DNA from 3 places in the Desemzia sp. C1 genome. Region 2 is predicted to be linked to each of the others. Evidence: riboswitches for the same ligand, from Rfam matches in the RefSeq annotation. Region 2 holds a riboswitch; each other region holds the start of a gene.
The links. Region 2 has a riboswitch for lysine ahead of LMF32_RS06055 (Na+/H+ antiporter NhaC family protein). Riboswitches for the same ligand answer to the same signal wherever they lie in the genome.

Region 1 (3,286 bases), 520 kb from region 2:
AGCAAATCCCGTGCCTGTTCCATCTCAACAATACGAGCTTCTATCTGTTGGAGTTGATTAGAAAGAATTTCTTTCTGCGCTTTTGAAACGTCTTCGGTAGATTGAGCTAATGTTGCAAATTCAATCATCGATTCGATAGATAACCCTGCTTTACGTAAACTTTTTGCTAAAAAAATCCAATTCAAATCCATTGTCGTATAATTCCGATACCCATTTTTATCCCTTTTGACAGGCGGAATGACACCGACTCTTTCATAATACCTTAACGTATCTATCGATAACTCAAACATCTTTGCTGCACTTTTAATGTTCATCTTTCAACCTCCTAAACATTCATACTAACTAGTATTATAAACTATGGAGTTTACTCCATACCAACAAATATAAATGGTTGATGAAATGAAAAAAAGCAATCTCTTTGGTCACTACAAGAGATTGCTTTTTAACTACTGTAACTAACGCTCACATTCCATCGTATCTTCGGTCTTTCACGAAAGCGGCTGCTTCTAGATCCTCTGCCATTTTAAATCCTTGGCGTTTGTAGAAAGAAATAGTACTTTCTGTTCGATCCGTTAACAGCAGATTTTGATTGACCTTAGGATACTTGTTGAGTACTCGATCAAGCAGCTCGCCGCCAATTCCTTGGTGTTGAAAATCGGGTTTCACCAATAGATCTTGTACAAATAAAATCGTCTCTTTATCAGTAATATACCTAACTAATCCAATCAATTCCTGTTCTTTATACGCAGTGATTATAAAAGAATTTCGGATGCCTCTTAACAGTTTTTCCATGTCTTTCGTATAAGCGGACCACCCCACTGAATCGTATAAAGCATGAACAGCTTTTTCCGGCAGATGTTGGTTTTCTTTAAAGATAATTGTCATGTTGTTTTCTCCTCTGATTTTATTTTTTCTTAATAATCAGTAGAAGATTTCATACAGCAACGTCATTTAAGCCCTCCTTAAAGCAGTTCTTTCCGCAACTCTGCTCCTGATTTTGGAGAAAGATACGCTGGTGCGATATCAAAAACCGTTTTGGCGCCGTATTGTTTTTCTTGTGCTAAACGATAGGCTGCTCGAGCATAAGCAATAGCTGCAGCTGCAGTGAATTGAGGATTGCTGTCCAAATCTAAGCTGAATTCATAAACAGCCATATTCGCTTCATCAGTATACCCTCGACGAATCACACGTCCGCCATGCGGCATCCCTGTATGCTGCTGGTAGAACTCTGCTTCATTTATAAAATGAACTTCTGATTCGTATTCTGCAAAATAATCTTTCATCGTTTGGATGTCTTTTGTGATGCCTTCTTTATCTGCACCTTCTTCAGGCACAATATAGCACACTCGTTTATGAGAAGAGGTTTTTGTGTAAGAAACTTCTTTCCCTTCTTTGATTTCCGTGATCAAATCGTCATTAGGAAGAGTATATTGTACCCCTAATTTAACACCCGCTACTCGTCTGATAGCGTCACTGTGCCCTTGGCTGACCCCTTTGCCCCAGAACGTATATGTTTCTCCTTTGGGCAATACAGATTCCGCTACCAATCGATTCAATGAAAACAAACCAGGATCCCATCCAGTCGCAATCACTCCTACTGTCTGATTGGTTAGTGCTGTTTCATTGATACTGTCAAAGTGAGCCGGTATTTCAGCATGATTGTCGTAGCTGTTTACTGTGTGGAAATTCTGTTGCAGTACAGGAGCTTGGACAGGAATATCCGACTTCGATCCTCCACATAGAATCAAGACATCGATCTTATCTTTAAAATCAGTGATTTCGTCCAACTGATAAACTGCTGCATTACTCGGCACTTGTGCAGGATCTCTTCGTGTGAAGACACCTGTTAGTTCCATATCCGGGTTCAAGGCCAACTCCGTCTCTACCCCTTTTCCTAAATTACCATACCCTACAATACCAATTTTGATCGCCATCGTGTTTCCCCTTTCCAAATCCCTTATTGAATAATTGTTCATGAAAATAAACAAAAAATCATGAGCAAAAGGCACCCATGATTTTCTCCTTCTGCCCTCAATATAAGCAGTTCTTCGCATTTGAGATGGGCATCTCAAAGTTGACAGTACCATACTTATTTAATATGATCCCAATGCTTTCTAGCATTTCGGCGACTGCACCTTTCGACAAGCTACTCTTTACAACCGCGACCTCTATCTTATATCGACTATTCTGTTTAATTTTCTTAACCCTAACACACGGTTTTTTAGAAATCAACTCATTCCTGTGGAGCGGAATGTGGCAACCAACAGATACTTACTAAAACACAACATGTAGTATTTAAGTAATTAAAAAAGTTATACATATGGTGTTTTTTTAGTTGTTATTTATTTTTTTAGCGGTAAAATAAAGAATAGATCATATAGAAAGCAGGAAGTCATATGTCACCACATCAAAAAAATGCAGTCTTACATAACCCTTTAACTGTCCAAAAAAATGACGGTCATTTAGAACCGTATCAATCTTCTAAATTGAAACGTTCGCTTTTAAAAGCTGCCCGTTTGGCGGACACTACAGAGTTATCCGATTTTAATGCTCTCGATTTGCTTAATGAAATAGAAAATTCTCTTTATTTTGAAGAAGAGGAAGTTGTTTCAACACTTTATTTAGATAGTCTTGTGAAAAAAGTTCTATCATTAAAAGGGTATCAAGCAACTTTAGAACACTACCAAGAATTCCAATCGAGTAAGCAACGTTCCCGCCATCAAAACCGAGATATCGATTATATGATTACTAAATTGTTGGCAAAAGATAAGACAGTAGTCAACGAAAACGCCAATAAAGACAGCAATGTATTCAACACCCAGCGCGATTTGACCGCCGGAATAGTGGCAAAAACGATTGGTATACGTTTATTGCCTAAATCGGTTGCCAATGCCCACGAAAAAGGCGACATCCATTATCATGATTTGGATTACACACCCTACTCTCCTTTAAGCAACTGCTGCTTGATCGACTTTGAGAATATGTTCGCTCAAGGGTTCAAAATAGGGAATGCTGAAGTAGAAAGTCCTCGTTCTATCCAAACAGCAGCTGCCCAAACGGCTCAGATCATTGCAAATGTGGCTTCCAGTCAATACGGCGGCTGCAGCTTTGACCGGATCGATGAAGTGTTGGCTCCCTATGCACAACTCAATCATCAAAAGCATCAATCAGAAGCTGAAAAATGGATCTCAGATCCTGAAAAGAAACAAGCTTACGTAACAGAACGAACTCAAAAAGACATTTATGACGCGATGCAAAGTTTAGAATATGAAATCAATACGCTTTA
Region 2 (3,286 bases):
CTGGCTGAGCAACACTTCAATCAAATAAGAAAACCCAATAATACCTAAAACCAGACCTATACCTAAAGGCAGCAACACCCTCATGCTTTTTTTCCAATTTTTAGCCAAATGCGTAATCGAATAAATCAAATCATCATAAATACCTAATGAGACCGCCATAGTCCCTCCACTAACACCTGGAATAATATTTGCTATTCCCATTAACATTCCTTTTAAAATCATCCATATATAACTCATCATCGATCTCCTTTATTTATGGTAAAATACATAAAACAATTGTACGGAAATCTCGAGTAGATAGCAATAATTCTTTCAAATTGCTGTTTTTTCAGAATTGGAAGTCAGAATTAGAATGATCACAGGAATAGGGTAGAAAAGGATACATGTGCTAAAATAAGATTTTAGAAATTATTTTGGAGGAGTTAACAGAGTGGATCATAAAAAGGAAGATCATACAGCTAAATGGAAAGATAGAGTAGGTCAAATCGTGTTAGTTTTGCTTGGTATATCTGTTATCTATGCTGTGTATATGTTGTTTACGGCCCCTTCAGGTGTGCCAGATAACGGATTTGAAAAAGTAAAGAGCGATTACGTACTGACATTATTGCAATGTTTAGTAGGTGTTATCGTGATGTTTATTCCGTCTGTTATTGAGAAAAAGTTTTTAGTGGATATTCCAGATGTGATGGAAATGCTTTATTTTGTGTTTTTGTTTTGTGCTATTTATTTGGGAGAAGTGAGAGATTTTTATTACCGCATTCCAAGCTGGGATCTGATTCTTCACATGTTTAGTGGAGCTATGCTGGGTGCATTAGGTTTTGTTTTGGTCAGTTTCTTCAATGATTCCGAAAAAGTGAATATGCAGTTAAGCCCAATTTTTGTCACTTTATTTGCTTTTTGTTTTGCGCTGGCAGCCGGAACGTTATGGGAAATATATGAATTTTTAGCTGATGGTCTTTTAGGGACGAATATGCAAAAATTTATTACAGCTGATAGAGAAGTGCTGGTTGGACGTGACGCTTTAGCAGATACGATGGAAGATTTGATTGTCGATGCATTGAGTTCTCTGGCAGTTTGTATTATAGGTTTTTTTACATTAAAAAAGAAAGTAAATCGTTAGAAAAATAACGCTGTCTAGGCAACTTGATTGCAACTAGTTCGTAAAGTCGTAGAGGTGGCACGATGAAATGACTTGAAAGGATGAATTGCCGAAGTTAACAGCGATGCCAATTGTTGTTTGCTGGGGGTAAGCAGAAAATGTTTATCACTGTCATAAATTTTTGCAAAAATTTGTGGAGGACTATTAACGAACGGATACATGACGTCTATTAGAGATAACATAATGCCTCGAGTTGAATAGAACTCAAGGCATTTTTTTGTGTCTAAAAGAAGGGGAGTTTAAAGGTTGAAGAAAAATATTTTGATCGGGATAGTCGTCATTGCTTTTGTGGCAATAACTTTAGCGACTGATTTTACAACAGGTGCAGATGGTGCAATCCAATTTGGGTGGTTTTCATTAGTTCCTCCAGTAGTGTCCATACTATTAGCATTTATAACCAAAAACGTTCTGATTTCATTATTTTTAGGAATCTTTGCAGGGGCTTTCGTTTTGCATTCTGTGGATGGTTCGATTTTCAGCGCAATCGTGCAGTCATTTTTAAGCATTGTGGAGTACAGTTTAACGTCACTTGCAGATCGATACAATGCAGGGATTATTTTACAAGTTTTAGTCATCGGAGGACTGATTGCCTTAATGACTAAAATGGGCGGGACAAAAGCTGTAGCAAATGCTTTAGCAAATAAAGCTAAAGGTCCTATCAGTGCTCAAGTGATATCTTGGATATTAGGGCTGCTGCTCTTTTTTGATGATTATGCTAATGCCTTAATCGTTGGACCCGTTATGCGACCGGTAACAGATGAAAAGAAAATTTCTCGTGAAAAATTGGCTTTCGTTGTTGATGCTACTGCAGCCCCTGTAGCAGGTATCGCATTGATTTCAACATGGGTAGGTTACGAAGTAGGGTTGATTCAAGATGGCTACGAAGCTATCGGACAAAACGTAAATGCGTATAGTATTTTCTTAGAAACGATCCCTTATCGCTTTTACAATATTCTAATGCTGTTGTTTGTGGTCTGTACAGCATTGTTTTTAAGAGAATTTGGCCCAATGTTGAAAGCCGAGAGAAGAGCTAGAAAATACGATGCAACGAATGAAGAAGAAATTGATCCTCATGCAATGTCCAGTGAGTTGGATGAAATGAAACCTGCTAAAGGGGTCAAATTAAGTATTTGGAATGCGATAGTGCCTGTTGGTACGCTGATCGTCACTTCTTTGATCGGTTTTTACTTTAATGGATACAACACTATTATGTCTGGCGAAGATGCAGCATTGATTGCGGACCTGAAAAACAGTCCATTTTCTTTTACAGGGATTCAAGAAGCGTTCGGTGCTTCTGATGCCAGTGTGGTTTTATTCCAAGCAGCCTTATTTGCTAGTATAGTGGCCATGGTGATGGGGGTACATCAAAAAGCCTTTACTTGGGGAGAAGCCGTTGATACTTGGATTGGCGGTATGAAGTCTCTAGTAGTTACAGGAGCGATCTTATTGATGGCGTGGTCTCTAAGTGCTTCGATCACTGATTTAGGTACTGCCCAATTTCTAGTCTCTTCATTGTCTGATACGATGCCGGCGTTCCTATTGCCATCGGTTATTTTTATCTCAGGCTCAGTCATTTCCTTTGCAACAGGAACCTCTTATGGAACGATGGGGATCTTGATGCCGTTAGCTATTCCATTAGCAGCTGGCTTATCTGGAGATCCGCAGTTTATTGTCCTTTCAGCTGGGGCTGTTTTGACAGGAGCAATATTTGGCGATCATTGTTCACCGATCTCAGATACAACAATCTTGTCTTCTATGGGAGCTAGTGTAAACCATATTGATCATGTGCAAACACAAACGCCTTATGCGCTTACGGTAGGAACCATATCCGTTCTATTCGGCTTCCTTCCAGCAGGTTTAGGTATGCCGATTTGGATTATTTTACCTATTTCCATCCTAGTAACCATCGGAGTTGTTTACTTTATTGGTAAACCCATAGAAGAACCAGTTACTCAAAAATAAAAACAGTCAAACTAGATAAAACAGTACAAGTACTATTCTAATGGAAACTTGTACTGTTTGTTTGTTTCATCATTGTTACCCTTGGTGAAAAAATGGTTGACATTCATTCTCTGAAAAGTAAACTAGAATCAGTAAATGAATGCAAGGAGTGTCAACATGACGACA
Region 3 (3,286 bases), 1.0 Mb from region 2:
AATCATATTGGTTCTTGCCCCGGTTAAATTGGATCGGAAAAAATTGCTCAACTGAATCAGGAGTGTTCGAGCTTTTTCGCTATCTATACGGATCAAGGCTGAGATCGTATTGATTGAATTGAAGAAAAAATGCGGATTGACTTGAGACTGCAAAGATTTTATCTCCGCATCTTGTAAGAGTTTGCTTTGTTCTTCTATTTCACCCAATTCGATTTGTTGAGAAAAGATATTGCCTAGTCCTTCTGCTAACTGTCGTTCCACAAAAGTTAGTTTTGACGGATCCGTAAAATACAATTTTAACGTGCCGACTGTTTTATTTTTTGACTGCAAAGGAATCACAATAGCCGCTGCTAAAGGACAGTCAGAACGATTGCAGCCGATTTCCTGGCGCGAATGCGCTTCTCTTAGTTTGCCCGAACTCAACACTTGCTTAGACAGATCCGTGATGATCTCGGTAGATGGAATATGGTGATCACTGGCTGCTCCGACATGAGCTAAAATTCGATCTTGATTGGTGATACTGACAGCGTCTACTTTCATCCATTCTTTAATGGTTTTTGCAGCTTTTTCACACGATTCTTCGTTTAACCCAGAACGGAAATAAGGCAGTGTCTGATTCGTTAATTGCAACACATCGTGCGTTTGGACAGCTTTTGTCTGTTCTTCCTGCTTTAAAGTCGTGTCGATAATGGATAAGAAAACTGCTGTACCAATACTGTTGGTCAATAACATCGGCAAGGCGATAAAACGAACCAGCTCCCACGACTCGGCGAATGAACTGCCTAATAGTAAGATACACAGCATTTGAACCAACTCCATCAAAAAGCCGATTTTTATCCCGTCAACGGCAGATGGATAGTTTCCTTTTTTAACAAAGCGTCCACCGAAATGGCCTGAAAACAATCCGATCAATAAGGATGAAATAACGTAAATATGCACGTTTCCTCCTCCTTGGAAGTAGCGGACTACTGCAGATATCAGTCCTACAATCGTCCCAACGAGTGGGCCCCCGATCAATCCGGAGACACCGATCGTCAATACCCGTGTGTTCGCAAGAGCCGAGTCTGCAGATAATTGAGTGACAAATTGGTTCATGATCAGTTGATCTTTGTTGATCTCGACTCCTGTGTAATTTGAGATCAATGCAAACACACCAAAAACCATGATTAATTTGATTTTAACAGACAAATCTTTTCGGTTGGCTAAAGCTGTTTTGAAGTAAGAAATATTGATCAACAGGTAAGCTAATAAGATAATCAAACCGCTTCTTTCAAGCAGTAGGATAAATAATGACAGCATAAGCACTCCTCCAGTAAAGTAGACAAAAACTATTTTCTACTCTTAGTCTACACCATTTCTGAAAAAAATAATGGTATTTTTATGCATCAATTTATTAAAATCGGGGGAAAACGAAGGCTTTTATTAGAAACCTTTCCAAAAGATTGCAATCTTTTTAAGGATGATGTATAGTTTGTAACTGTTGATGAACTGAATATTATTCAATGTGATGTAGAGGTCGCGGTAATTAAGAGTAAGAGTATCTGAAAGGAATTATCGCCGAAGTGCTAATGTACTGGGGCTGCGCTGAATAAGCGTAGCACTGCCTAAGCAAATTGCCCAAATTTGCTATAGGAGCGCTCTTCATGTTGTGGGCAGAAGGTATAGTCTAGTATAAATAAAGCTATGGGCCCTTTTGCTCATAGCTTTTTTGTGTATTTTTTTTACTTTTTCTGCTGCCTCTTCAAAAGCATTTTAATGAATAGTATTGATTTCGATAAAATACTAGGAGGACTTATTATTATGTTGCAACAAAAAAAATCACGAATTCCACATACATTCGTGACACTACTTTCTTTTACGATCGTTATGGCGATCATGACATATGTTTTACCGGCCGGTCAATTTGAACGTGCTGAAGTTGACGGACGGACAGTGGTTATTCCTGATTCTTACACTATCGTTGAATCGAACCCACAAGGATTTTTTGATGTATTAAAATCCGTTCCAAAAGGAATGACGGAGACAGCTGACATCATTTTCTTCTTATTCATCGTAGGAGGAGCATTCCAATTGATCACAGATTCAGGTATGATCAGCTCTGGAATCAACTTATTGGTTAAAAGACTGCAAGGAAAAGAAAAATGGGTCATTCCGATTTTACTATTAGTCTTTGGTGTGTTGGGCTCTACAATGGGGCTTTCAGAAGAAACGATTGTATTTATCCCAATCGGTGTAGCCTTAGCATTGGCTCTAGGTTATGACGCCTTAGTCGGTGTATCGATTATTTCTTTAGGAGCAGCCATCGGATTTTTCGCCGGATTCATGAATCCTTTCTCTGTAGGAGTTGCTCAAGAAATTGCTGAATTGCCGTTGTTTTCTGGAGTCGGCTTTAGAATTATTATTCTTCTTTCTCTATGGGTAGCTACATCTGTATTCTTGATGCGTTACGCAGAGAAAGTAAAGAAAAATCCAGAAACAAGCTTGTTGTATGACTGCAAAGCAGGTACCCATGTGACTGCTGGAGGAATCGATTTTGAAAATCTTCCTGCTTTCACTAAAAGACATTTAGCTACATTGATTGTATTTATTGGCGGTTTTGCCATTATTGGTTACGGTGTATTCCAATACGGCTGGTTTATTGTCGAGATTGGTTCAGTTTTCCTTGGAATGGGTATTTTAACTGGATTGATTTCAAGAATGTCTCCAAGCGACATCGCAGAATCATTTGTCGTTGGAGCGAAAGAAATGGTCTTCGCTGGATTAGTTGTAGGGATCGCTCGTTCAATCTTAGTGGTTATGGAAGATGGATTGATCATTGACACATTGATCAACTATTTGTCTCATTTGATCAGTTCTCTACCGGATTCATTAGCAGTCGTTGGAATGTACATCACTCAAATCGTGATCAACTTCTTTATTCCGTCTGGAAGCGGACAAGCAGCAGCTACTATGCCAGTAATGATTCCATTAGCGGATACATTGGGTATTACACGTCAAACTGCTGTTTTAGCGTTCCAATTCGGTGATGGTTTTATGGATTCGATTATCCCAACTTCTGGTGTATTGATGGCTCAATTATCCATCGCTAAAGTATCTTATGATGTTTGGTTGAAATTCATTGGTAAATTGATGTTGATTTGGTTGGTTATGGGAATGATTTTCTTATTGATCGCGAACTACATTCAATACGGACCGTTCTAATTAAACGCAAATAAAAAGAGTGAGGCCTTTGAGCCTCACTCTTTTTTACTGTCAAACAACTTATTTTCTTTGATCAAATGAATAA

Region 1: linked by a shared signal. The riboswitch ahead of LMF32_RS03605 (diaminopimelate dehydrogenase) and the one ahead of LMF32_RS06055 (Na+/H+ antiporter NhaC family protein) in region 2 are both predicted to bind lysine.
Region 3: linked by a shared signal. The riboswitch ahead of LMF32_RS11035 (TIGR00366 family protein) and the one ahead of LMF32_RS06055 (Na+/H+ antiporter NhaC family protein) in region 2 are both predicted to bind lysine.

What each region holds. Positions count from the first base shown of each region.
Region 1 covers NZ_JAJIZP010000003.1:645,701-648,986, forward strand. The annotation lists gene LMF32_RS03595 (MerR family transcriptional regulator) at 1-314, opposite strand, end outside; gene LMF32_RS03600 (GNAT family N-acetyltransferase) at 463-885, opposite strand; gene LMF32_RS03605 (diaminopimelate dehydrogenase) at 963-1,934, opposite strand; lysine riboswitch at 2,034-2,179, opposite strand; gene nrdD (anaerobic ribonucleoside-triphosphate reductase) at 2,397-3,286, shown strand, end outside.
Region 2 covers NZ_JAJIZP010000003.1:1,161,593-1,164,878, forward strand. The annotation lists gene LMF32_RS06045 (DUF368 domain-containing protein) at 1-237, opposite strand, end outside; gene LMF32_RS06050 (hypothetical protein) at 431-1,120, shown strand; lysine riboswitch at 1,140-1,311, shown strand; gene LMF32_RS06055 (Na+/H+ antiporter NhaC family protein) at 1,406-3,121, shown strand; gene LMF32_RS06060 (biotin--[acetyl-CoA-carboxylase] ligase) at 3,278-3,286, shown strand, end outside.
Region 3 covers NZ_JAJIZP010000003.1:2,184,704-2,187,989, reverse strand. The annotation lists gene LMF32_RS11040 (sensor histidine kinase) at 1-1,299, opposite strand, end outside; lysine riboswitch at 1,503-1,650, shown strand; gene LMF32_RS11035 (TIGR00366 family protein) at 1,801-3,201, shown strand; gene LMF32_RS11030 (CoA pyrophosphatase) at 3,237-3,286, opposite strand, start outside.